Desulfitobacterium hafniense DCB-2: one gene and its partner. The protein of the gene in region 2 interacts with the protein of the main gene of each other region in a pairwise test. Links are inferred from orthologs where the notes say so. Each region holds a gene or a part of one and is shown on either strand. Other genes may lie near its edges.

Evidence for each region.
Region 1: the proteins of DHAF_RS18850 (region 2) and DHAF_RS07420 interact in binary tests that used the Escherichia coli proteins (3 or more experiments, as listed by UniProt). The link is inferred for Desulfitobacterium hafniense DCB-2 from one-to-one orthologs.

Annotation. Positions count from the first base shown.
Region 1 is NC_011830.1:1,573,896-1,584,809, forward strand. The notes cover bases 7,672-10,542. They hold DHAF_RS07420 (methionine ABC transporter ATP-binding protein), read right to left. Parts: upstream 9,683-10,542; coding sequence 8,660-9,682; downstream 7,672-8,659. Other genes in these bases: DHAF_RS07410 (MetQ/NlpA family ABC transporter substrate-binding protein), read right to left, coding at 7,672-7,805; DHAF_RS07415 (methionine ABC transporter permease), read right to left, coding at 7,990-8,667; DHAF_RS07425 (YerC/YecD family TrpR-related protein), read left to right, coding at 10,062-10,403; hisZ (ATP phosphoribosyltransferase regulatory subunit), read left to right, coding at 10,405-10,542. Outside these bases: purH (bifunctional phosphoribosylaminoimidazolecarboxamide formyltransferase/IMP cyclohydrolase), read left to right, coding at 1-1,322; DHAF_RS26745 (hypothetical protein), read left to right, coding at 1,617-2,039; purD (phosphoribosylamine--glycine ligase), read left to right, coding at 2,112-3,371; DHAF_RS07390 (manganese catalase family protein), read left to right, coding at 3,451-4,005; DHAF_RS07395 (MFS transporter), read left to right, coding at 4,183-5,538; DHAF_RS07400 (hypothetical protein), read right to left, coding at 5,533-6,234; DHAF_RS07405 (hypothetical protein), read left to right, coding at 6,443-6,862; more of DHAF_RS07410, read right to left, coding at 6,960-7,671; more of hisZ, read left to right, coding at 10,543-10,914. UniProt on the Escherichia coli protein: Part of the ABC transporter complex MetNIQ involved in methionine import. Responsible for energy coupling to the transport system. It has also been shown to be involved in formyl-L-methionine transport.
Region 2 is NC_011830.1:4,004,660-4,015,577, forward strand. What follows is about bases 5,214-8,088. They hold DHAF_RS18850 (metal-dependent transcriptional regulator), read right to left. Parts: upstream 6,921-8,088; coding sequence 6,507-6,920; downstream 5,214-6,506. Other genes in these bases: DHAF_RS18840 (methyl-accepting chemotaxis protein), read right to left, coding at 5,214-5,813; DHAF_RS18845 (FMN-binding protein), read right to left, coding at 5,810-6,325; DHAF_RS18855 (NADH-quinone oxidoreductase subunit G), read right to left, coding at 7,292-8,088. Outside these bases: DHAF_RS18820 (PucR family transcriptional regulator), read left to right, coding at 37-1,251; DHAF_RS18825 (nucleoside recognition domain-containing protein), read right to left, coding at 1,339-2,736; DHAF_RS18830 (FeoB small GTPase domain-containing protein), read right to left, coding at 2,733-3,548; DHAF_RS18835 (FeoA family protein), read right to left, coding at 3,605-3,853; more of DHAF_RS18840, read right to left, coding at 4,089-5,213; more of DHAF_RS18855, read right to left, coding at 8,089-8,224; DHAF_RS18865 (CDP-alcohol phosphatidyltransferase family protein), read left to right, coding at 8,442-9,002; DHAF_RS18870 (hypothetical protein), read left to right, coding at 9,190-9,393; DHAF_RS18875 (hypothetical protein), read left to right, coding at 9,404-9,778; DHAF_RS18880 (C-GCAxxG-C-C family (seleno)protein), read left to right, coding at 9,989-10,429; DHAF_RS18885 (FAD-binding protein), read right to left, coding at 10,595-10,918.

The DNA of each region.
Region 1 (10,914 bases), 2.4 Mb from region 2 along the record:
CGGCAGAGCATTTGCAGCAGCTGGAGGACAATGGCATCGGGTTGATCGATCTTGTGGTGGTCAATCTCTATCCCTTTAAGGAGACCATTGCCAGGCCGGGGGTTTCGTTCCAGGAGGCTATTGAAAATATCGATATTGGCGGTCCTTCCATGGTTCGTGCGGCGGCAAAGAATCAGGAGCGGGTGAGTATCGTCGTCAATCCGGAGCGGTACCCGGAGGTGCTTCAGGCCCTGCGTGAGCAAGGGGAAATCTCTTATGATATGCGTAAACGTTTGGCGGCAGAGGCCTTTGCCCATACAGCCGAATATGATCAATGCATTGCCGGGTATTTGACTGCCGCACTTGCTGAGGAATCCGTTTCCTCTTCTTCTTCACCTTTCCCTGCAACCATAACACTTGGGGGCCAAAAGGCTCAGGATCTTCGCTATGGGGAAAACCCTGCTCAGAAGGCGGCCTTTTACCGGGGGGCGGATGCAGCGGGCACCTTGGCCTATGGTGAACAGATTCAGGGTAAAGAATTATCCTATAACAATTGGATGGATATGGACGCGGCCTGGGGGATTGTTCAGGATTTCAGTGAGCCGGCCTGTGCTATTATTAAGCATACCAATCCCTGCGGTACAGCCTTGGGGAAAACTGCTTTGGAAGCTTATGAAAAGGCCCTGGCAGCGGACCCGGTCTCGGCCTTTGGCGGAATTATTGCCTTTAACCGGACCGTCGATGCTGAATGTGCCGCCTCACTTAAGGCTCACTTCTATGAAGTTATCGTTGCCCATGAGTTCAGCTCTGACGCCAGGGCAATACTACAGGAAAAGAAAAACCTTCGTCTCGTCAAAGTAGCACAGGACGGGAAGCCAGCCCATACGCCCTGGAAAGTTCGTTCCATTCAAGGAGGATTTCTAATTCAGGAAGAGGATGAGGGGACTACGCCGATCTCCGCATGGGAAGTCGTCAGCAAGCGCCAACCTGAACCTGAAGAACTTCGTGAACTGGACTTTGCCTGGCGGGTGGTAAAGCATGTTAAATCCAATGCCATTGTACTGGCCAAAGCCGGTCAAACCCTTGGCGTGGGAGCGGGACAGATGAATCGGGTTGGCTCAGTTAAGATTGCTTTAGAACAGGCGGGGGATAAAGCCCAAGGGGCTTATCTGGCCTCCGATGCTTTTTTCCCATTCCCCGATTCCCTGGAGGAGGCGGCTAAGGCAGGAGTGCGGGCTGTGGTTCAACCGGGGGGCTCCGTCAGAGATGCTGAGGTTATCGAAGCGGCTGACCGTTTGAATTTGATTATGGTGTTTACGAACCGCCGTCACTTTAAGCACTGAGTATAGCTGTCATGTCGCTGTGCGGTTTTGGCAGAGAGTGAAAAGGCTCCTGCCTGGGTCGCGTAGCTTTACGCTCAACGCGTACTCCATAGCTCCGGGGCTGGTCTACTCGCTTTCTTAACAGCTACACCAAACCTCAGGGTAATACCTGATGTGAACCATGGCTTCGCTACGTTAAGAAAGCTTCGCTGACCCGACCGCCCCTCCGCTAAATCCGTACGCTTTTGTACGTAAAGCTACGTCTTGCGGGTCTCTTTTAGCTTTTCCTTAAGGACCTGGTTCCCGAGACTTTTTGTGAGGATTTCTTGGGTTGCCTTCAAAGCCTTTCCTAAGGTAGCCGACCTTGCCGCCCCAAGCGGCGTCGGCAAAGACGGAAAAAGCGACTTAAGCCGGGAGTCAGGCGACTTACTCCACCTTTCCCGCAACGCCCTGCCCGCTCAAACTCCAAAAACAGCCCAAGGATTTTGCTTTACGGTAGGAAGCGAATTTAAGCGAGCGGAAACAAAACTTCGCGAAAAGCACGCAGCGGAGAAAGGTTGGAAACAGGACGTTTCCAACCCGCCATTGAGCAGGAGCGATTTGGCGGGACGAAACCCGGACGAGGGTTTCGCCCAAGCCGCGACGCCACAGAGAATGACTCAGCGGCGCAGGTCCTTTCGGAGCGGAGGGCTTTGCGCGTTAGTTTTGTCCGCGCAGCTTATGGAGCGACCGGTGTAAAGCAAAATCCTGGAGAATCAGCTTTAGAGTTTTCCTGAAGCAGTCTAAATCAAATAGTAAAGAAGGTGCCCCATGGCTAAGAAAGTCTTAATAGTAGGCAATGGCGGCAGGGAGCACGCCCTTGCCTGGAAAATAGCCCAAAGCCCGGAGGTCGGGAAATTGTACGTTGCTCCGGGAAACGCCGGAACTCAGGAATGGAATGTGGCGATTGCGGCTACAGATATCCCCGGGTTGCTTGAATTTGCCCAAAAAGAAGGCATTGATTTGACAATTGTGGGCCCTGAGGCACCTTTGACTTTAGGGATTGTAGACGCTTTCCAAAAAGAAGGACTGAGGATTTTCGGACCCACTCAAGAAGCCGCCCGGCTGGAGGGCAGCAAATCTTTTGCTAAGGAAATCATGGAGGCGGCGGGGGTTCCCACAGCTCAAAGCCGGGTATTCTCTGAACCGGAGCAGGCTAAGGAATATATCAAACAGATGGGAGCACCGATCGTCTTAAAGGCCGATGGCTTAGCAGCCGGCAAAGGTGTGATTGTGGCCATGGATTTGGACACAGCTTTGACGGCTGTGGATGAGTTAATGGACGGCTCTTTAGGCGAATCGGGAAAATTGCTTCTGGTTGAAGAATATCTGGAAGGGCAGGAAGTGAGCTTGCTCTGTCTCTGTGATGGTGAGCATGCGGTTGCCTTAGTCCCTGTTCAGGACCATAAACGGGCTTTGGATGGGGATCTGGGCTTGAATACCGGCGGCATGGGTACCTATAGCCCCCCGCCTTTCTGGAATCCAGAGTTGGAAGAGGAGGCACTAAGAACCATCGTGCAGCCCACCTTACAAGTCATGAAGGATAAAGGGATGCCCTTTCAAGGAGTTCTTTTTGCCGGGCTGATGCTGACCAAGGACGGTCCGAAAACCTTGGAATTTAATGTCCGCTTCGGTGATCCGGAAACCCAAGTGGTGATGGCCCGTATGGAATCGGATTTATTCAAGGTTCTGTGGGCCTGTACGGAAGGACAGATCGAGAATCTAAAGCTGGCTTGGAAAAAAGAAACCGCACTCTGTATCGTTATGGCCGCACCGGGCTATCCCCTGGCCTATGCCAAAGGCATTCCGATCACTTTGCCTGAAGTCCCTGCTCAAGAGAGCGTGATTTTTCATGCCGGGACTGCCCTTTCCCAGGGGGGAGAACTGCAAAGCTCCGGCGGAAGGGTCTTGGGGGTAACGGCTTGGGGAGATGATCTTAACCAGGCCCGTCAATTGGGATATGCTTTAGTAGAAAAAATAAATTTCCCCGGCGCTCATTATCGGAAAGATATTGGGGTAAAAGGTCTTTAGTTCGGCTTTTCCTCCTGTGACCTTAGGTTGTCCTATCTTCATATAATGAAGGCAGGACGACGTTCAAGGGGGGAAGGGTGTGTACATCTATCGAAAAAGGTTCTTTTATCCAATCCATGTGGAAAGGCCCGATCCGGTCCTGGCTAAAGAATTGCTGGAGCATTATGGTGGAAGGGATGGAGAACTCACCCAGGCAGTTCAGTACTTAAATCATCAGGTTAATATAGACAACCGTTTTTTGCGTGAACTTTTGGGACTCATCATGGCGGAAGAACTTGCTCATTTAGAGACTTTATCGGCAATGATTACCAAGCTGGGCGGGGAGGTTACTCGCTTAAGTGATCATGAGGATACTCCCTGGTCTCTTTCCTATGTAAACCAGTACTCTGAACCGGATAAACTTTTGAAAGCAAACGCTGCTTTGGAAAAGAGAGCACGCCTTTTGTATGAGAAGCATGCAGCCATGACCCAGGATCCTGGGGTGAAACGTCTGCTTACTTTTTTAGCCCGGCGTGAAGGGGTTCATCAGAGGCTTCTCTATCGATGTTATAAGGTTCTGACTGAAGGGGGGACGTCAGAGCAGTATATGGAGATTATCTATGAGTATAAAATGAGCCTCCAGGTATTAGAGTAAGAAAGATAGTTCAGCTCCTTTTAATAAGTGATAGATCATGAAAGCAGGAAATTTGAAAATGCAAAAAGAAGCTTATCCCCAAGCTTCTTTATTTTTTTACTAAAATTTGCTAAACTATATAAAATTATCAGCAATTTGCCTAATAAAAATATCAGCTATTTGCACAGGAGGATAAAGATGAGTATATCACAACGAATAGAAAAATTACCGGTTAAGAGATTTCACTATATACTCCTTATCTCTGCAGGTTTGGGATGGATGTTCGATTCCATGGATACGGGCATTATTTCCTTTGTCCTGCCGGTGTTGATGAAGACTTGGGGGTTAACACCGGAACAGGTGGGAAATATCGGGAGTGTCGGCCTGTTAGGAATGGCTTTGGGAGCTATTCTGTCCGGGAGTGTGGCGGATCGAATCGGCAGAAAAAAGGTCTTTGCCTTTACCTTGGTGGTGTATTCTTTGGCTACCGGATTATGCGGCCTGGCCTGGAGCTATGCCTCCCTTTTGTTCTTTCGCTTTCTGGTGGGGTTTGGTTTGGGAGGGCAATTGCCGGTTGCGGTAACCTTGGTGAGTGAGTTCACTCCTGCTAAACACCGGGGAAAATTTCTGGTCCTTTTGGAGAGCTTCTGGGCTATAGGGTGGCTCCTGGCCTCCGTTATATCCTATCTGATCATTCCCAACTATGGTTGGCATATTGCTTTCTTCATTGGTGCCATTCCGGCTCTTTACGTTTTTTATCTCTGGAAGTACATCCCGGAGTCACCGCGGTTTCTTGAGGAACAGGGAAGAATCCAGGAGGCTGAGGCAGTGTACCGCCTGGTCGCCGGGGAGGCAGGACCTGACGTAAAGGCGGGCAGAACTGCTGAGGAGGCAAAACGTGAACACAGGCAGCCCCAGAAGGGGACGGCCAAGACTAAGGTGCTGAAGCGAGTCACGGTAGCGGAATTGTTTTCCCGGAAGTTCCTGCGCAGAACGGTGTTTCTCTGGCTGCTTTGGTTTGGAATCGTATATTCTTACTATGGAATTTTTACCTGGCTGCCCTCTATTCTTGCCTTAAAGGGTTTTTCCCTGACCAAGAGCTTCAGCTATGTTATTATTATGACCTTGGCGCAGATTCCCGGCTATTTCAGCGCGGCATTTCTGGTCGATCGCATTGGGCGCAAGCCTACCTTGGCCGCTTTCGTTTTAGGGACAGCGATCAGCGCTTATTTCTTTGGACTGGGCAACAGTGTAATGATGATTCTGGTCTTTGGTTCCCTCATGTCTTTCTTTAACCTTGGCGCCTGGGGAATTCTCTACACCTATACTCCTGAGCTTTATCCTACCAGAGCCCGGGGCACCGGTGCCGGTTGGGCCGCCGGGTTTGGCCGCATCGGCGGCATCTTAGCACCTATGGTGGTAGGCCGTATGCTGGGAGCGGAAATGCCTACGGAAACGGTTTTCCTGATGTTTGCCGGAGTGCTCATCCTCGTTGTGTTTAATGTCCTCATTCTTGGCGAAGAGACGAAAGGCCGGCCCATGGATGAACTATAGAATCTCCTTGGTGCGGTAATCCCAGAAGCGGTTGGATACCAGGCGGAGGCAGAAGGGATGTTTGCTCCAGTTTTCAATGTTGTCCAGGGAGAGCAGCAAAGCATAGGCTTGCCGGCAAGTACCCAGCAAAGGATAATTTTTGCATAGATAAGCAAGGTTGGCGAGAATGGCTTCCTGACGTTCCTGGTGGAAAAGGTTCTGCACATAGCGGCGGCTTAAAGGGCTTAGCCTGTATTGCGCCAGTTCGGAGGCTAAGGGTCTCAGCTCATCCCTGCTGAAGTTAATGACCGTCAGTTGAGGCAAATCTGCGATCAGATCCGCACCTTCTAAAAAGTTAAGGAGATGTTCCTGAATGATGAAGGGAGAGAAAGGGAATACTCCCGGAGTTTCGGCAAGAATGCGGATGCGCAACAGGTTTGCCCGCAGAAAATCGGATTCCTGGGAAACCGGACTGATGGGGGTCTTTTCCAGGTTGCGAATAATTTGCCCTAAATGGGCATTGCCTTCGCAGGCCAGGTATTCCCATTGAGGAAGCAGGGAAAGCAGGAGTTGGCCGAGATAGGCTCCCTTGGATTCAAATAGTTTATAGCGGGTCAAGGTCGTGAGGGTCTCCTCATTGGGCTCGGTTAGAATGTGGCGCAGCATTTCCGGGTGCATGCGCAAGCGGGTCTGAATTTTCTTATCGAAGGAATTCATAGAGATGTTCTCCTCATGTTCCAGAATGTTGATTAGTTCTTCATCCTGGGTAATTTGTCTATAGTGTGTGAGGAGTGACCCGTTCTATGCCATCAAAAATATGGTAATCATGGCAGGGGTAAGTACAGGCATTAAAGAAACTTATCCTTGGGTTAATTTAGGGGATATGATATAATTATTCCATTCCTAGGAATAAGGAAGTGGATTCATGGATAATGAGAAATTTCAGGATTTGATGCTGGAGCATTTTGGAAAAGTACTTAATGAATTAACTGGCATGAAGACGGAGCTGACTGAGGTAAAGCAAGATGTAGCAGGGATAAAGGCAGAGCTAACTGAAGTAAAGCAAGATGTAACCGGGTTGAAGGAATCTCAAACCAGGATGGAGACGGATCTAGTTGTCCTTAGGCAATCTCAGGTCAGGATGGAGCAAGACTTTGGTAGGAAGCTGGATATTCTTTTTTATGATTGGCGGGAGACTCAGAAACAGTTTAATGAGGAAGTCAAAAGTGAAATTAAGATTTTAGGTACTAAGGTTGAGGCTTTACAAATGGAATCCAGTAAACATGACCGAGAAATTAAGGATTTATACCTAGTGAATCTAGCCAAGGGTAAGAGCAAAGATTAAATCGTTAAGATTAAAATAGATATAGAATGCATAGCAATGAGAAAAGCCGCCCTCAGCTGAGGAACGGCTCTTTCTTTATGAGTTGAAGTAATAATTCTTAGAAGGCAGGAACGACAGCACCTTTGTAGGTATCTTCGATAAACTTCTTAACTTCTGGGGTGTTCAAAGCTTCCACTAATTTTTTGAGGTTGGGATCGTCTTTGCGATCTTCTTTAGCTACGACGATGTTGGCATAAGGAGAATCTTTGCCTTCAAGGACGATGGCATCCTCAGTGGGATTGAGGCCGGCTTCTAAAGCGTAGTTGGTGTTGATGACAGCTCCGGCAATTTTGGGGTCGGTAAGAGCATGGGGGAGCTGAGCAGCCTCAATAGCTTGAATTTTTAGCTTTTTCGGGTTCTCAGCGATATCCAATTCTGTTGCGGTAACACCGGCACCGTCTTTAAGTTTAATCAATCCGGCTTGTTCTAAGACGGCTAAAGCGCGGCCGCCATTGGAGGGATCGTTAGGGATAGCAATAGCATCACCGTCTTTGAGCTCATCGATTTTGGTTACTTTTTCAGAGTAGAAGCCCATGGGCTCAATATGCACAGTGCCGATGATCGCCAGCTTCATGCCTTGAGCAAGGTAGGTATCCAGGTAAGGAGTGTGTTGAAAGTAGTTGGCGTCGAGTAATCCGTCGTTAACGGCTGGGTTGGGAAGAGCATAATCCGTAAAATCAACAATTTCCAGATTGATGCCTTGTTCTGCTAATTTGGGTTTGACGAATTCAAGCACTTCGGCATGGGGAACGGGGGTAGCGCCTACTTTGATCGTCACAGGCTCATTGGCATTACCGGAGGCGGGTGGGGTATCGGTTTTCTGAGGGGTGCTTCCGCACCCGGTAAGTACCAAGGATAGGGCTACTACGGAGCCGATAATTAAAGTCGAGAGTTTACGTTTCATTCTTATTTCCTCCTTAAATTCTTCTTTCTTTTCCTCTGAAGATACACATGAAGACATTTTTTGTGAGATACCCTTCATTGTGAGATACCCTTGAGAAGATATATGCTCAAGCCTCCTCCCCAAAGAACTTGACAGGAGTACCGGTATCGCCCGCCATGAATTTGAGTGAGCGCTTGGAACATGCTTAGTGGTTACTAATCCGGCGAGCCAGTTTGGTGCCAAAGAGTTGAACCAATTGGACGATAATCACGAGAATGATGACGGTCATAATCATCACGTCGGTCCGAAAACGTTGATGCCCGTAGCGGATAGCCACGTCTCCTAAGCCACCGGCTCCTATGGTCCCCGCCATGGCGGTATAGCCGACGACGCTGATCGTGGTGATGGCGGCGCCTAAGATGAGAGAGGCCTTGGCTTCAGGCAAAAGAACTTTACGGATAATCTGCCAAGGGGAAGAGCCCATGGATAGGGCCGCTTCAATGACTCCGTAAGGAATTTCTTTAAGCGAACTCTCCACCATGCGGGCCACGAAAGGTGCTGTGGCAAAGACCAGAGGGATTATTGCAGCGTCGGTACCGATGTATGTGCCCATGATGGCTTGAGTGACAGGAATCAAAGCCAGAAGCAAAACGATAAAAGGTGCCGAGCGAAAGATGTTGATCACTGTGCCGAGGGTGCGTTCTATCCAAGGATTCGGCGAGATATGATCGGGAGAAGAGATGACCAGAATGACCCCCAGAGGAACACCAAGAAGATAAGCCAGCAGAGTAGAGGCCATAACCATGTATAGGGTCTCTCCTGTAGCAGGGACCAGAAGTTGATAGATGGTTTCCCAGTATTGAGGGTTGGTAAAATCAAACATTTTGGATCACCTCCACTTTGAGTTCGCGCTGGGCTAGATATTGATGAGCTAAAGCCAGTTGTCCGGGATCTCCCTGCAGCTCCAAGGTTAAGGTGCCAAAGAGAGTGGAGCGGAGGTGGTCGATGCTTCCATAAAGGATATTGGCCCGAACCTCGCATTCTTTCATAAGGTCGGCAATGATGGGGTCCGATGCCCGTGAACCCAGGAATTGGATGCGCACAATCTGAGAATTGGGATGAGTGGCCAGTTCACGAAGCAAATCTTCAGGGAGTTCATTGGGAAATACAGTGGAGATGAATTCCTTGGCGACGCTGGACTGGGGTTGAATAAAGACGGATTCCACAGGCCCTTGTTCAGCGATTTTTGACTCATGGATGACGGCCACATCGGTGCAGATCTCTTTAACCACTTTCATTTCGTGAGTAATCATAATAATGGTTAAGCCGAAACGCTGATTGATATCCTTTAAGAGATTCAAGATAGATAAAGTGGTTTGGGGGTCAAGGGCGGAAGTGGCCTCATCGCAAAGGAGCACTTTAGGGTTGGTGGCCAGCGCACGGGCAATCCCCACTCTTTGCTTTTGACCGCCGCTGAGCTGGGAAGGGTAGACATGGGCCTTATCCTCCAAGCCTACTAGGGGAAGCAGCTCCTTAACCCTCTCTGCTATCTCTGGTTTTTTAAAACCGGCAATTTCTAAAGGAAAAGCAATATTATCAAAAACGGTGCGGGACTGGAGCAGATGGAAGTGCTGAAAGATCATGCCGATCTTTTGGCGGGCTTGCCGGAGCTCTGCCGCGGACATGGCTGTTAAATTCTGACCATCGATGATGATTTTACCCCCGGTGGGCTCTTCCAAGCGATTGATGCAACGGACCAGGGTGCTTTTACCGGCACCGCTTAAACCGATGATGCCGTAAATCGCTCCTTTGGGAATATGCAGGGAGATATCTTCAATGGCTGTAACTTGCTCTTTGCGGGAGGTGTAAACCTTTGTTAAGTTCTCAATTCTAATCAACGCTGTTCCCCCTCGTTAGGTTCTAACTGAATATAACAAAAAACTCCACGAGGAAATCCGCAGAGTTATAGTCGGGTTTCCTCTCATCTCCCAGTATTTCCTGCAGGATTTAGCACCGTGCATTTTCATGTCGGTTGCCGGGTTTCATCGGGCCAGTCCCTCCACCTACTCTGGATAAGAGTGTTTATTAACTTTGTACCAAGTTTCAGTCGAAATCTTGATAGACACTATATTAACATAAAGCATAGAGTCTTGGCAAGTAATTTTTTCAATAGAAAGTTCTGGAAGGTTAAACAAATTTTCTGAAGAGAGGCTATGAATATTGACAAGGGCCCTATACTTTAATAAATTAAAGTATAGAAGTATAAGGAGATGATCGATGATGGATGAATATAAAGACGATGATTTCAAGGGAATTGATCAGCGCCTGCGTGATTCCTCAACGGATGCGCTTTTTGACGCTATTTTATTATTAAAGGATCGGGAAGAGTGCTATAGGTTCTTTCAGGATATCGCTACGGTGGCGGAGATTAAGTCTTTGGCTCAGCGTCTGGAAGTGGCCAAACTTCTGGAGAAGAATGTGACCTATACCACCATCGCCCAATCCACAGGTGCCAGTACGGCGACTATCAGCCGGGTTAAGCGGTGCCTGTACTTTGGGGCCGACGGTTATCAGATGGTCCTGAAGCGTCTGGAGGAGAAGGAAAAGGGGGGGGATTAATATGCTGCGAAGTTCTCTGGGCTTAAGAATCCCGGAAGGGATGCATGATCTTCTTCCTGATGAGTTAGCCTTACAAGAGCGGGCAGAGGCCTCTGCGCTGGATTTATTCAAAGCATGGGCTTATCAGAAGGTTGTCACTCCGACCTTGGAGTATGGGGCATGCATCCAGCCGGTCGAAGAGGAAGAGGATAGTTTTTTTAAGCTCTTTGATCGTCAGGGCCATGTCCTGGTGCTGCGTCCGGAGTTAACCACTCCCATCGCCCGGATGGTCAGCACCCGGATGCGGGGGACTACCTTTCCTTTGCGCTTATGTTACGCAGCAGATGTCTTCCGCTATTCTAAATCTCATAAACAAGAATTCAGGCAGGTGGGAGTGGAGCTGATTGGCTCGGCCTCTCCTGCGGCGGATGCCGAAGTGGTCGCCTTAGCGATTGAAGCTCTCCGCCAAATCGGCGGCATGGACTTTCAAATCAATTTGGGACATATGGGGATCTTTACCGGTATTATGGCC
Region 2 (10,918 bases):
TCACTTCATATCTTTCATTTGCAAAGGAGCATAAAAATGGCTCATACCGATGAGGTCAAAGTGTCCTTGACCCATTCAGTTCTTGAAATGAATAATTTGGAGCATGTCCTGAGCTACTTGCGCGAATCCACCGGGCGGAATGTCATCATCTCGGATTACAAAGGAACGATCTATAATCTGGGTTCGGACCAGGAGCAACTTCCTCAGAGTTTTTTCAGTATCATCTTAAACTGGGATGAAGGCAGCCCCTATCTGTGGGATGAAGAGCTGCTCACTTTATGCTATAAAGTGGGAACCAGTGAAAAGGATGGTTTTATCTTCGTGGAACCGGCCCATTCAGAAGAATGCCACGAACTGATCCCCAGTTTAGAAAAGGCTTCCTTGGCTGTTAAAACCTATTTTAACCTGGCCCATTCCATGGAAAAGCTCAACAATGTGTATACCAATAACTTTATTGCCGATATTCTCTTATGCAATATCAATATCAAAGAGCTTCTCAAACAAAATTCATTCCTCCTTAATTATGACTTGAATAATCTGTATTATGTTTGTATTATGCTGACCGACCGCATACTGACGGAAATAGAAAAGCAAGCCCTCCTGGCCTACACCAGAGATTGGCTCAAGCTCAACAAGCTGGATATTTTCTGCACCGTTTGGGATAATAAGTACCTGGTTCACATCTGCCCCACCCATTATGATGTGAAAATTCTCGATGTGGACAGCGGCTGGAAAAAGTCCCTGGACAATATCACCCGTTATCATGAAGATGTACGCAAAAAATTTAATTTTAAGGCCACCTTTGGCATTGGCAATAAATACCTCATCGATAAACTGCACCTGAGTTACCAGGAGGCCCTCTATGCTATCCATCTCTCCGAGCTGACCGGAAATGGCAACCAAGTCAGACATATCTATGATTTAGGTGTCTACAGTCTGATCTTCAGCAATAGCCTGGATCATCTTAAATCCTTATATAAAAAATACTTAAACGCACTGATCCTTCACGATAAAGTGAACAACAGCATGCTGCTGGACACCTTGCGCTGCTATTTTGACGCTAATTTAAATATCAATGAAACCGCCGAGCGGTTGTTTCTTCACATCAATACCCTGCGCTACCGCTTAAAAAGAGTCGAGGAACTGACCAATACCAGTTTCCAAAAAGCTTACGACCGAACCAATCTTTACATTGCCCTTAAGGTATATGATGTACTGGGGCGTCTGGAGTTGATTGACCCTTCACAATGATGTTTCCGTCACAATCAAGGACAGATCTTAGCTGCTTTCAGCAGCAAAGGATCTGTCCTTACATTTTCTATAACTGAGTAAACTTCTCTATACCCACCCTAATGCGTAAACCGTCTGAGCTATCATAAAGCATACGATAAAGGCGATCGTCGTGGGAAGAAGGAAGCCCAGAGCCGTCCACTTTTTGCTTCCGGTCTCTTTATACATACTGAGGAGAGTGGTGGCACAAGGCCAATGCAAGAGAGAAAACAGCATGGTGTTCAGAGCGGTCAGCCAAGTCCAGCCATTGGCTAAGAGCACTTCTTTCAACTCCGCCAGGGTGCTGAAATCCGTTAATTGTCCCGTAGCCAAATAACTCATCAGGAGAACGGGGATCACGATTTCATTGGCCGGTATACCTAGGATAAAAGCCATAAGGATAAATCCATCCAGGCCTATAACCTTAGCCGCCGGATCAAGGAAAGCTGCAATATGGGTAAGAATGCTCGCCTCCCCCACCCATACATTAGCCAGAACCCAGGTCGCTGCTCCGGCCGGTGCCGCTACAATGACCGCCCGGCGTAAGACGAATAAGGTGCGATCCAGCATGGAACGGTACAGAACAGAACGGACCTTAGGCCGGCGATAAGGGGGCAGCTCCAGGACCATAGAGGAAGGTTCTCCTTTTAAGAGAGTCATGGACAATCCCCAGGACACGCCAAAAGTGACCAAAATACCGAAGAGCACCATCAGAATGACTGAACCTGCCGCTAAGAGAGACTGGGAAAAGGCCGCCATACCCGCGATAAAAATCGAGGCAATAGCAATCAGGGTAGGAAAACGCCCATTGCAGGGAACGAAATTGTTGGTTAGAATAGCGATCAGTCTCTCCCTGGGGGAATCAATAATCCGGGTGGATACCACACCCGCCGCATTGCAGCCAAAGCCCATGCACATCGTTAAGCACTGCTTGCCGCAAGCCTTGGCTTTCTTGAACATATGATCCAGATTAAAGGCCACCCTGGGGAGATATCCCAGATCCTCCAACAAGGTAAACAGAGGAAAGAAGATGGCCATGGGCGGCAACATCACCGCAACGACCCAAGCCAGTGTCCGATACATACCCAATACCAAAACACCATGAAGCCAAGCCGGCGCACCTAAGGCATTAAAACCCTGGGTAAGAGTATCCTGAAAGGCAAAAAGCGCCGTAGCCAGGAGTTGGGAAGGGACATTAGCCCCCACAATCGTAATCCAAAAAATCAGCCCGAGGATGCCCAGCATGATCGGGTAGCCAAAGGCTCTGGAGATCACGATCTTATCAATACCCTCCCGCCACCGCCTTGCTTGCTCTTGTTCCCGGCAGACCACCCGGTTGGCAAGTTTCTCCGAATAAGCAAAAATATCAATAACCACGCGATCCGTGATGGAATGGCCAAAATCCTCGCGAATCGTTTCCGTATCCCGATAAAGCTTCAATAACGGATCCGGAGTAATACTGCTCATAGCGCTACCTTCCCCTCCTCCCTTTGCAGGTCAATCTCTTGCTCCCCATTCATGGCAACGAAACGGCCGATCTCTTCGATAAAGGCAGGATCGCTGTCCAAAAGGCGGAGGGCGAGCCAGCGCGGGCTGAGGATAGTGCTCATACCTACCTTTTCGATCTGGGGCTGGAGCAGCTGAATGGCCCTCTCCACATCCTCAGAATAAACAATTTGTTTGGGCTGAGTGGCTTGATTGCCCACGGCAATATCAAAAATTGCCCGTTGCAGCTCCTCAAGCCCCTGGTTATGTCTAGCCGCCGTAGCAACCACCGGCACACCAAGCTCCTTTTGCAGGGCCTCAAAATCAATAACAATGCCTCTTTTGCGAGCCTCATCCATTAAGTTGACACAGACAATGATCCGGGGCGTAATCTCCATAATCTGCAGGGCAAGATTAAGATTGCGCTCCAAGGAGGTGGCATCCAAAACCACCACTGTGGCGTCCGGTTGACCAAAGCAAATAAAGTCCCGGGCAATCTCTTCTTCGACACTATGGGCCAGGAGGGAGTAAGTACCCGGTAAATCAACGAGCATGAAGCTTTGATTGTGATAAGTAAAGTAACCCTGAGCGTTGTTCACTGTTTTGCCCGGCCAGTTGCCGGTGTGTTGGCGAAGGCCGGTCAAAGCATTGAATACTGTACTTTTACCCACATTGGGGTTTCCTGCTAAAGCAATAATCCACTGGTCGGCCGCACTGCTTATACCAAAGCTTTCTCTCCGAATTCTTCCTTTTGGCATTAGGGGAGCAGTTTGATCCCCAATTTTTAAATTCATTGCACTCACTCTCCAACACTTTCCATACTAACCGCACGCTTGCTTGGGGTTTTTTTTTATACTAAAGCTGAATTGACCCGAATCGACCTGGCATCCTCACTCCTGAGAGCAATCACCGTTCCACGAACTAAGTAAGCGATGGGATCCCCGGCGGGGGCGGTCCCGACACATTGGAGGGAGGTTCCGGGAACGATACCCAAATCCAACACTCTCCGTCTCAACAGGCCGTTTAGTTCAAGATCGACTACATAAGCCTTCTCCCCCTGCTTAAGGGTGGATAAGGGAACAAGTAATTGTGTATCCATGAGTCATAACTCTCCCTTCACTGTTAGACTGAGTTAACTTTTAAATCGATTCCTTTTTTCAGGTTTGAAGTATGTTTTTTAATACAGTATTAACGATGGAAATAAAGTGTGACTTGACTAGTAAAGAAACCATGCTTTTTAAGGAATAAAGCCACTGTCACCATTCCCCGGAACAGCAAAGGGGCGTTTCCTGCAGTTATACAGAAAACGCCCCCGTAAGGTGAGTGGTTATGAATTAGGTTATTTTAAAACGGCTTACCGCCTGCTGCAGCTGATCCGCCAGCTGAGCCAAGGCTCCGCTTGACGAGGCAATTTCCGTCAGGGCAGAGGACTGCTCCTGGGTAGCTGCCGACACCACCTGGGTTTGGTCGGAGGTCTGCCGGCTGATTTCCTCTACCTTGCTGACTGAATTAACCATACTATGGCTGTCCATAGACATTCCCTCTACACCGGCCGATATCTCCATGATCTGATCGGATGCGGTGCGAACCAAGGCAGCAATATCAGCAAAAACCCCACCGGCCTCATTGACAGCAGCATAGCCGGCCTGCACTTCGGAAGTCCCTTCCGTCATAGCAGTCATGGCCCTTTGCGTATCCAGCTGGATGGATTGGATCAGAACGGCAATCTGTTTGGCAGCCTGTTGGGATTGCTCGGCCAATTTGCGGACTTCCTCGGCGACAACAGAGAATCCGCGCCCTTCTTCACCAGCCCTGGCCGCCTCAATAGCGGCATTGAGCGCCAGAAGATTGGTTTGAGCCGCCAATCCGGAAATGGTTGACACAATCTGATCGATTTCCTTGGATCGGGTTCCTAGTTCTGAGACGACCAAAGCGGAATGTTCAACACTTTGTTTAATGTCCGCCATTTTGACGACCACTGTGTCGATTTTGCTGCTGCCCTGAACTGCCGCCTGGGCAGCTTTTTCAGCGATCAGCGTGGCGCTGGTGCTGTTGGCGGCGATTTGCTCTATCACTTTGGCCATATTTTCCACGGTTGCCATGGTCTCAGATAAAGCGGTAACCTGTACTTGCGCGCCATCGGCAGTTGCGCTGACCGCATGGGCAACCTGGGAGCCGGCCTCGGCGGCATGTCCGGCGCCGGCGCTTAACTCCTCGGAAGATGCGGCTACCATTCCGGCCGATTCATGAACCTGGTGAATTAAATTCCGGATATTCTCAGTCATCGTCTGAAATACCATACCCAACTGCCCGATTTCATCCTTGGCTGTTCGGTACTTGGCCGGAAATTGGCTGACCAAATTGCCTGAAGCGATCTCATTGGCCGCCTTGGCCAAAGCGGACAGCGGGGTACTGATCAGTCTGGAAATGGTGACACCCAGTACCACAGCCAGGACTCCAGCCGCCAGCACAAAAATTATCGTCTGCCAGAAGGCGGATTCAGCCCTTGCTTTATTGGCAGCCGCCACCTCATGGCCGGTTTGTTCCTTAATCAGCGACAGGTTATCGATGGCTGCGCTGAAATTGGCCGAGAGTTTCGGGCCATCCTGAGCTAATACGGTATAAGCAAAGGTTTTGTTGCCATGGCGGCAAAGTTCCATCACTTGGTCCAGATGGTAATCGAAATTTTCCAGGACATTGTCCAGATAGGTAAACTGCAGCGTCTCCTCTTCGGTGCGCAGGCTTTGCTCAAAGGTTGCCAGCGCCTGGTCAATTATCTGCCGGTTTTGCTCAATAGCTTTTAAGTGGGTTTCGATCTGAGCAGGATCTTCTTCCAGGATAATGTCTCTGATGTATGCCCTGTTTTCTTCGAATGAGCCGTGAATTACCCGCAGCTCCAGCAAAGGCAAGGTCTGATAAGTGTACAGTTCCTGATCCATTTCCTGGAGGCGTAGTGTGTTAAAGACACCCAGCCCTCCCACCGCAAAGGTGATCAAGGCCAGCAAGCAGAAACTCATCACCAGCTTGGTACTGACCTTAAGATTAGCAATGGCTTTCATGAATCTCCCTCCCCGCTCCCCTGATCGCCTTCTGGTATATGGGAGAGATAGACCGTTCCTTGGCTGCCCTTTTCCGCCGCAGCATAAGCTGCCTGTGCCAACTGCTTAAACTCCTGGGAGGAGGAGGTGGCGCCGGTGATTCCGTCTACCTGAGCCGGATCCTGATAGATGATCAGATTCTTGGCAAAGCGTGGGCAATATGTCTTGGGGCCTAGCCCGTTGGCAGCCGTCATCCGTTGGTTATAGTCGGCATCCTGGGTTTTGAAGGTTCCCTCCGTAGATATGTAATCAAAATTGACCTCCGCTATTTTTCCTTCGTCATTTATTTCCATAACCAAAAATGGCGTCCAGCCCCGGCTGTCAGGCTGGTCGAACTCAGCGCGGTATGTACCGGGTATTAACCGGGTTTTTGACTCCTCAACAAACTGAGCATTCTCTGTTTGAGGGGAGCAAGCCAGCAAGGTGCCTGCTGTTATCATCCAAAGCACCATGATCAACAATCGTTTCTTCATCTCATTCCTCCTCATATCATCAAAATTCGACTTAAACCCTGGGTATAATACCAATATTCACATTATAATCCAATTGTTGAATTTATACAATTTTTATCGGATTATTTTTTAGTAATTATTATCTATTTTTGTACAAAAAAGAAACGTTCAGCAAAAGCCTGACCGTTATTCAAGTCTATGTTTAATTTTGTTCATACTCAAAGCGGAGGAACGCTTCATAGCAAGCCGGGTTTTCCTTAAAAAAAGTAACCAGCCGACGTAAGGATTGGATCGTTGAATCCGATATATAGTGCTCGATGGCTTCGGTTTCAGCGGGAATATCGCATTGGCTTTGAATCAGGGCCAGAAACTCCTGCAGCATTTGGTTTCTCTCCACTAAGTAATTGCCTTTCAGACATCCCTGCTCAGTAAGGACAATTTCGCCATAGCGGTGATAATTGATATAACCCTGATTATTGAGTTTATGCAGAGCCTTGGACACCGAGGGCAGAGATACGCCCAGCTTCTTGCTGATATCCGTTACTCTTACCACACTATTCTCCATAGAAAAGCGGTAGATTTCTTCCAAGTAATCTTCCAGGCTCGGGGACAGCACCCTCCTCACCTCCAAGGCATTCCCTTTCTAATACTATATGTCTGGGATAGTTTGCCTTATGACCATCTTCTTCAGGGCAAACCCCTCAAGCTTTCTCCCCTCTTGTGTTGTCAACTTCAACCTCTTTTTCTATAATAAAAATAACATAAAAACACGGTCCGGTTGGTAGTCCGGATGCGTTGAATTGACCGGTGTCGTATCCTTCCCCCTCGGGATGTTCGTTGTTAGCTTTAGCATATAGTCCGATCTCCCAGGATAGATAAAGTATTAGCCATATGGTGCACCAACAACAAGACGGCTTCAGGCATCTGCCGGTCGCCGTCTGCCAAAGATCGATATCATGCTGTCAACAGCAGCAAGCAACCAGCCTGTTACTCCGCCAGCAAGGCAAGCTTCTCGGCAATATCCCCCAGTCCAAGGAATTCCGCCCAGGTAATTTGGACAAACTCTCCATCCTTATTGACAAAGGGTTTTTCTTTGCGCTCGGGGTTATAACGGAAATCAGAACCGACCCGCCCTTTGAGACAGAGAGGCCGTCCACTGGATGCTGATTTGGCAGTAACTGCGATGACTTTGCCATCCTTGGAATTGATTTCGAACTTACAGCCTGCTTCACAGAAGGTGCAGATGACTTCTTCTTTCCGGACCTCCCAGGCTCTGCCTTTGCCAAGGGTGTTTTTATCAATTAAAGCCCCAACCGGACAAACGGCTACACAGCGGTTACAGTAAACACAAGTGGAATCTTTCAGATCGGTATCCATAAAGGTGGCCACCTTGGCATGAAAACCACGGTTGACAAACCCGATGACACTTCTTTCTGCCACAGCTTCACATGTGGCGACACATTTTCCGCACAGGATGCATTTGTTCAAATCCCGCAAAATATAGGGATTGGAGTCTTCGATGGGAAGCCGGCGCCTCTCTCCCCGGTATATCTCACCCTTTACCCCGTACTCATAGGCATACTCAGCCAAAGAGCAATCCCCCATTTTTTGGCAGGTCATACAGTCCAAAGGGTGATTGGCCACCAACAGCTCTAAAATGGTCTTACGCGCTTTTCTTACTTTCTCATTTTGAGTATGAACCACCATGCCCTGAGTTGCTTGGGTAACACAGGATGGCGGCAGATTGCGCATGCCCTCAATCTGAACGACACACAGGCGGCAGGCTCCGGCAGGGGTAAGCTCCGGGTCGTGGCACAAGGTAGGAATCGTGATATCATGCATCCGGCAAGCTTCCAGCACCGTCGTTCCTTTAGGTACACTGACTTCGCGCCCATCAATACTTAGGGTCAGCCATTCCATTTCTCTCACTCCTCATTTTATATTGCTAAAATAGTTACCAGCTATTGTTGTACTCTCTTTAAGCAACATCTTAATTATAGCTATTATAAGAATATTTTGCAATTTCTTAATATCATAAGGTTGTACTCCAAAGCCAAAAAATAACTTTTGCAGCATTTGAATATTATTTTGCAATGGCACGTTATATACAGCATAATACACTCAAGGCGGTGGTTTGATGAACTCCAGCGATGAACGGATGCTGAAATCAATACCCAATTGGCTGTCATTAAGCAGAATATTCCTTTCCTTGGCTTTGCTTTTCCTGGAGCCATTGAGCCTGAGCTTTTACGCCATGTATATTGCCTGCGGACTAAGCGATATGCTTGATGGTTTTATTGCCAGAAAGACAGGAACCACAAGCACCCTTGGGGCAAAGATTGATTCCCTGGCCGACCTGGTCATGGCCGTGGTATTGCTCGTTATACTTTGGCCAATCCTCAACCCGGGGGCAGTTATTCTCCTGTGGGTTATTTTTATCGGTGTGATTCGTTTGGCAGCCATGATGGTTGCCCGGATAAAATATAACAGTTTGGCAAGCCTTCATACCTATGGCAATAAAGCTACAGGTTTGCTCTTATTTCTATTCCCATTACTGCTTTCTTTTTCACATGCAGCGGTATTGATGTACATTATCTGTGTTTTGGCAAGCATTTCGGCGATAGAGGAACTTCTCATCCATTTGACATCAGATGAACTTTTGCTCAACAGAAAAGGCTGGTTCGAGGGGAAAAAGTGAATTACTGTCTTTTTATAACAATACAGGGAATGCCGTAAAGGGTTGCACTCGTTCGCCGATACAGCACTATATTTGATAACTATGCAGCTATAAAAAGCCTCTGAACGCATCTTAGGGATTGTTCTCTTCTATTTGATCTTTTGTGGGCATACTAATTATTGAACAAACCTATCGAAGGTGGTATGATATGGATAATAAGGAAGAAAGATTGTCAAATGAGGAGGACGAGAACATGAACGGTGCTGTAAAAGACCAGGGATATAGAAAAACATCACTGTCATCACAGAAATTAAAGGAAATCTCTGTTCGACCAGTGGCAATTAAGGATGGGAAATTTCTGTTCGATAGAAAGAATAAAGACCACAGATATATTGTCAATGAGGGAGAGTAAAAGGGCTTAGATGCACTGGTTTAGTTTAGGCGATGTCTTTTATTTTGATGTTGGGTTCGACGATGTACCAGAGGAATCCAAGAGAAGACCCGCCATAATCATGATGCAGGAAGGCGAAGACCTTTTCATCTTAGTATCTACTACAAGTATTCCTCCCAATGATCCTCCTAAATATTTTGATCAATTCAAAATACCTATTTTAAATTGGCGAAGATCAGGTTTTTTGAAACCTTCATGGGGGCTTGGGTTTAAATTAATACACGTTACGAGGCAAGAACTTATGGGTTCGGTTAAAAAAGAAGATATTCTTGGGAAAATTCACGTAACGGATTTCGATATGTTGTTGAATGAAATCGAATATATTCACAGGAATTCTTCACGATAATTAGGATTCGCAAAATTCGATGTTGTCGAATTTTGGAAGGGCATGTTCCCGAGGGGAAAGGCTGACCGGATGGAAGGCTTTTCCCCTCGGCCCGTCTTACTCATTTATCATGCCTTTGGCACCTGAACTCTGCAATAGTTTGCTGTACTTATCTGAATATTCAGAGTAATATAGGAGTATCAATATAAAAATAGAGGGGAGTGGTAAGGGATGGAGGATTTAGCTTTAGAAGCCCGTAATCGGACTGGAGACAATTTCAAACAAGGTTTTAACTGTGCTGAATCGATCTTCAAGGCTTTTAATGAAATGTGCAATAGTCCCATGAGTCCGGAGGTATTGAAATTGGCAACAGGTTTTGGCGGAGGATTAGGCCATGCCGGATGTATGTGTGGAGCATTGGCCGGTTCGACTATGGTACTCGGGATATTAAAAGGGCGTACCCGTACTGAAGAAAGCAGAGAGCCCTCTTATGAACTTACTAAAGAGTTCCATGATCTTTTTGAATCGAAATTTGGAACAACATGTTGCCGGGCACTTAATCCTTACCCTTTTGATACTCCGGAGCACTTGCGAAACTGTCTCAAAATAACGGGGGGGACCGGAAAATTACTGATGGAATTCCTTCAGGAAAAGAACCTCCTGACAGATTGAGTGACCCAGATGGGATCAGTTGGCAAACCTAATTTTTTACTTGAGCAAAATCCAGAATGAAAAAAGCGGCTGTCTGCCGCTTTTCTATTCTATCGTTTCCGATGAACTTTGCTCAACAGAAAAGGCTGGTTTGAGGATTGAGCCACGTGCTCCTCCACAGAGCGCTTACTTCGCCGCCTTTGTCAGTGCATCGGCCAGAGCAGCTTTAAAGGCGGTGCTGGTCATCGTGGCACCTGAGACGGAATCCACAGTGGCGGCGTTAGCGGAAACAGCCTGCTCTACCAGTGTGGGCAGAGCCTTGCCACCGATTTCAGGGGTCTCGTTGTCGGTATAGGTGAGCGAAGCCAGTTTGCCGTTCTCAATGGTCACTTCCACTTTGACGTCGCCGCCCATCCCCCCGGAACCAGTTCCGGTATAGACACCGTCGTTGTAAGATGCATCCCCACCACCCAAAGAAGCCATGGATGATCCGTCATTCTGAGCAGATTC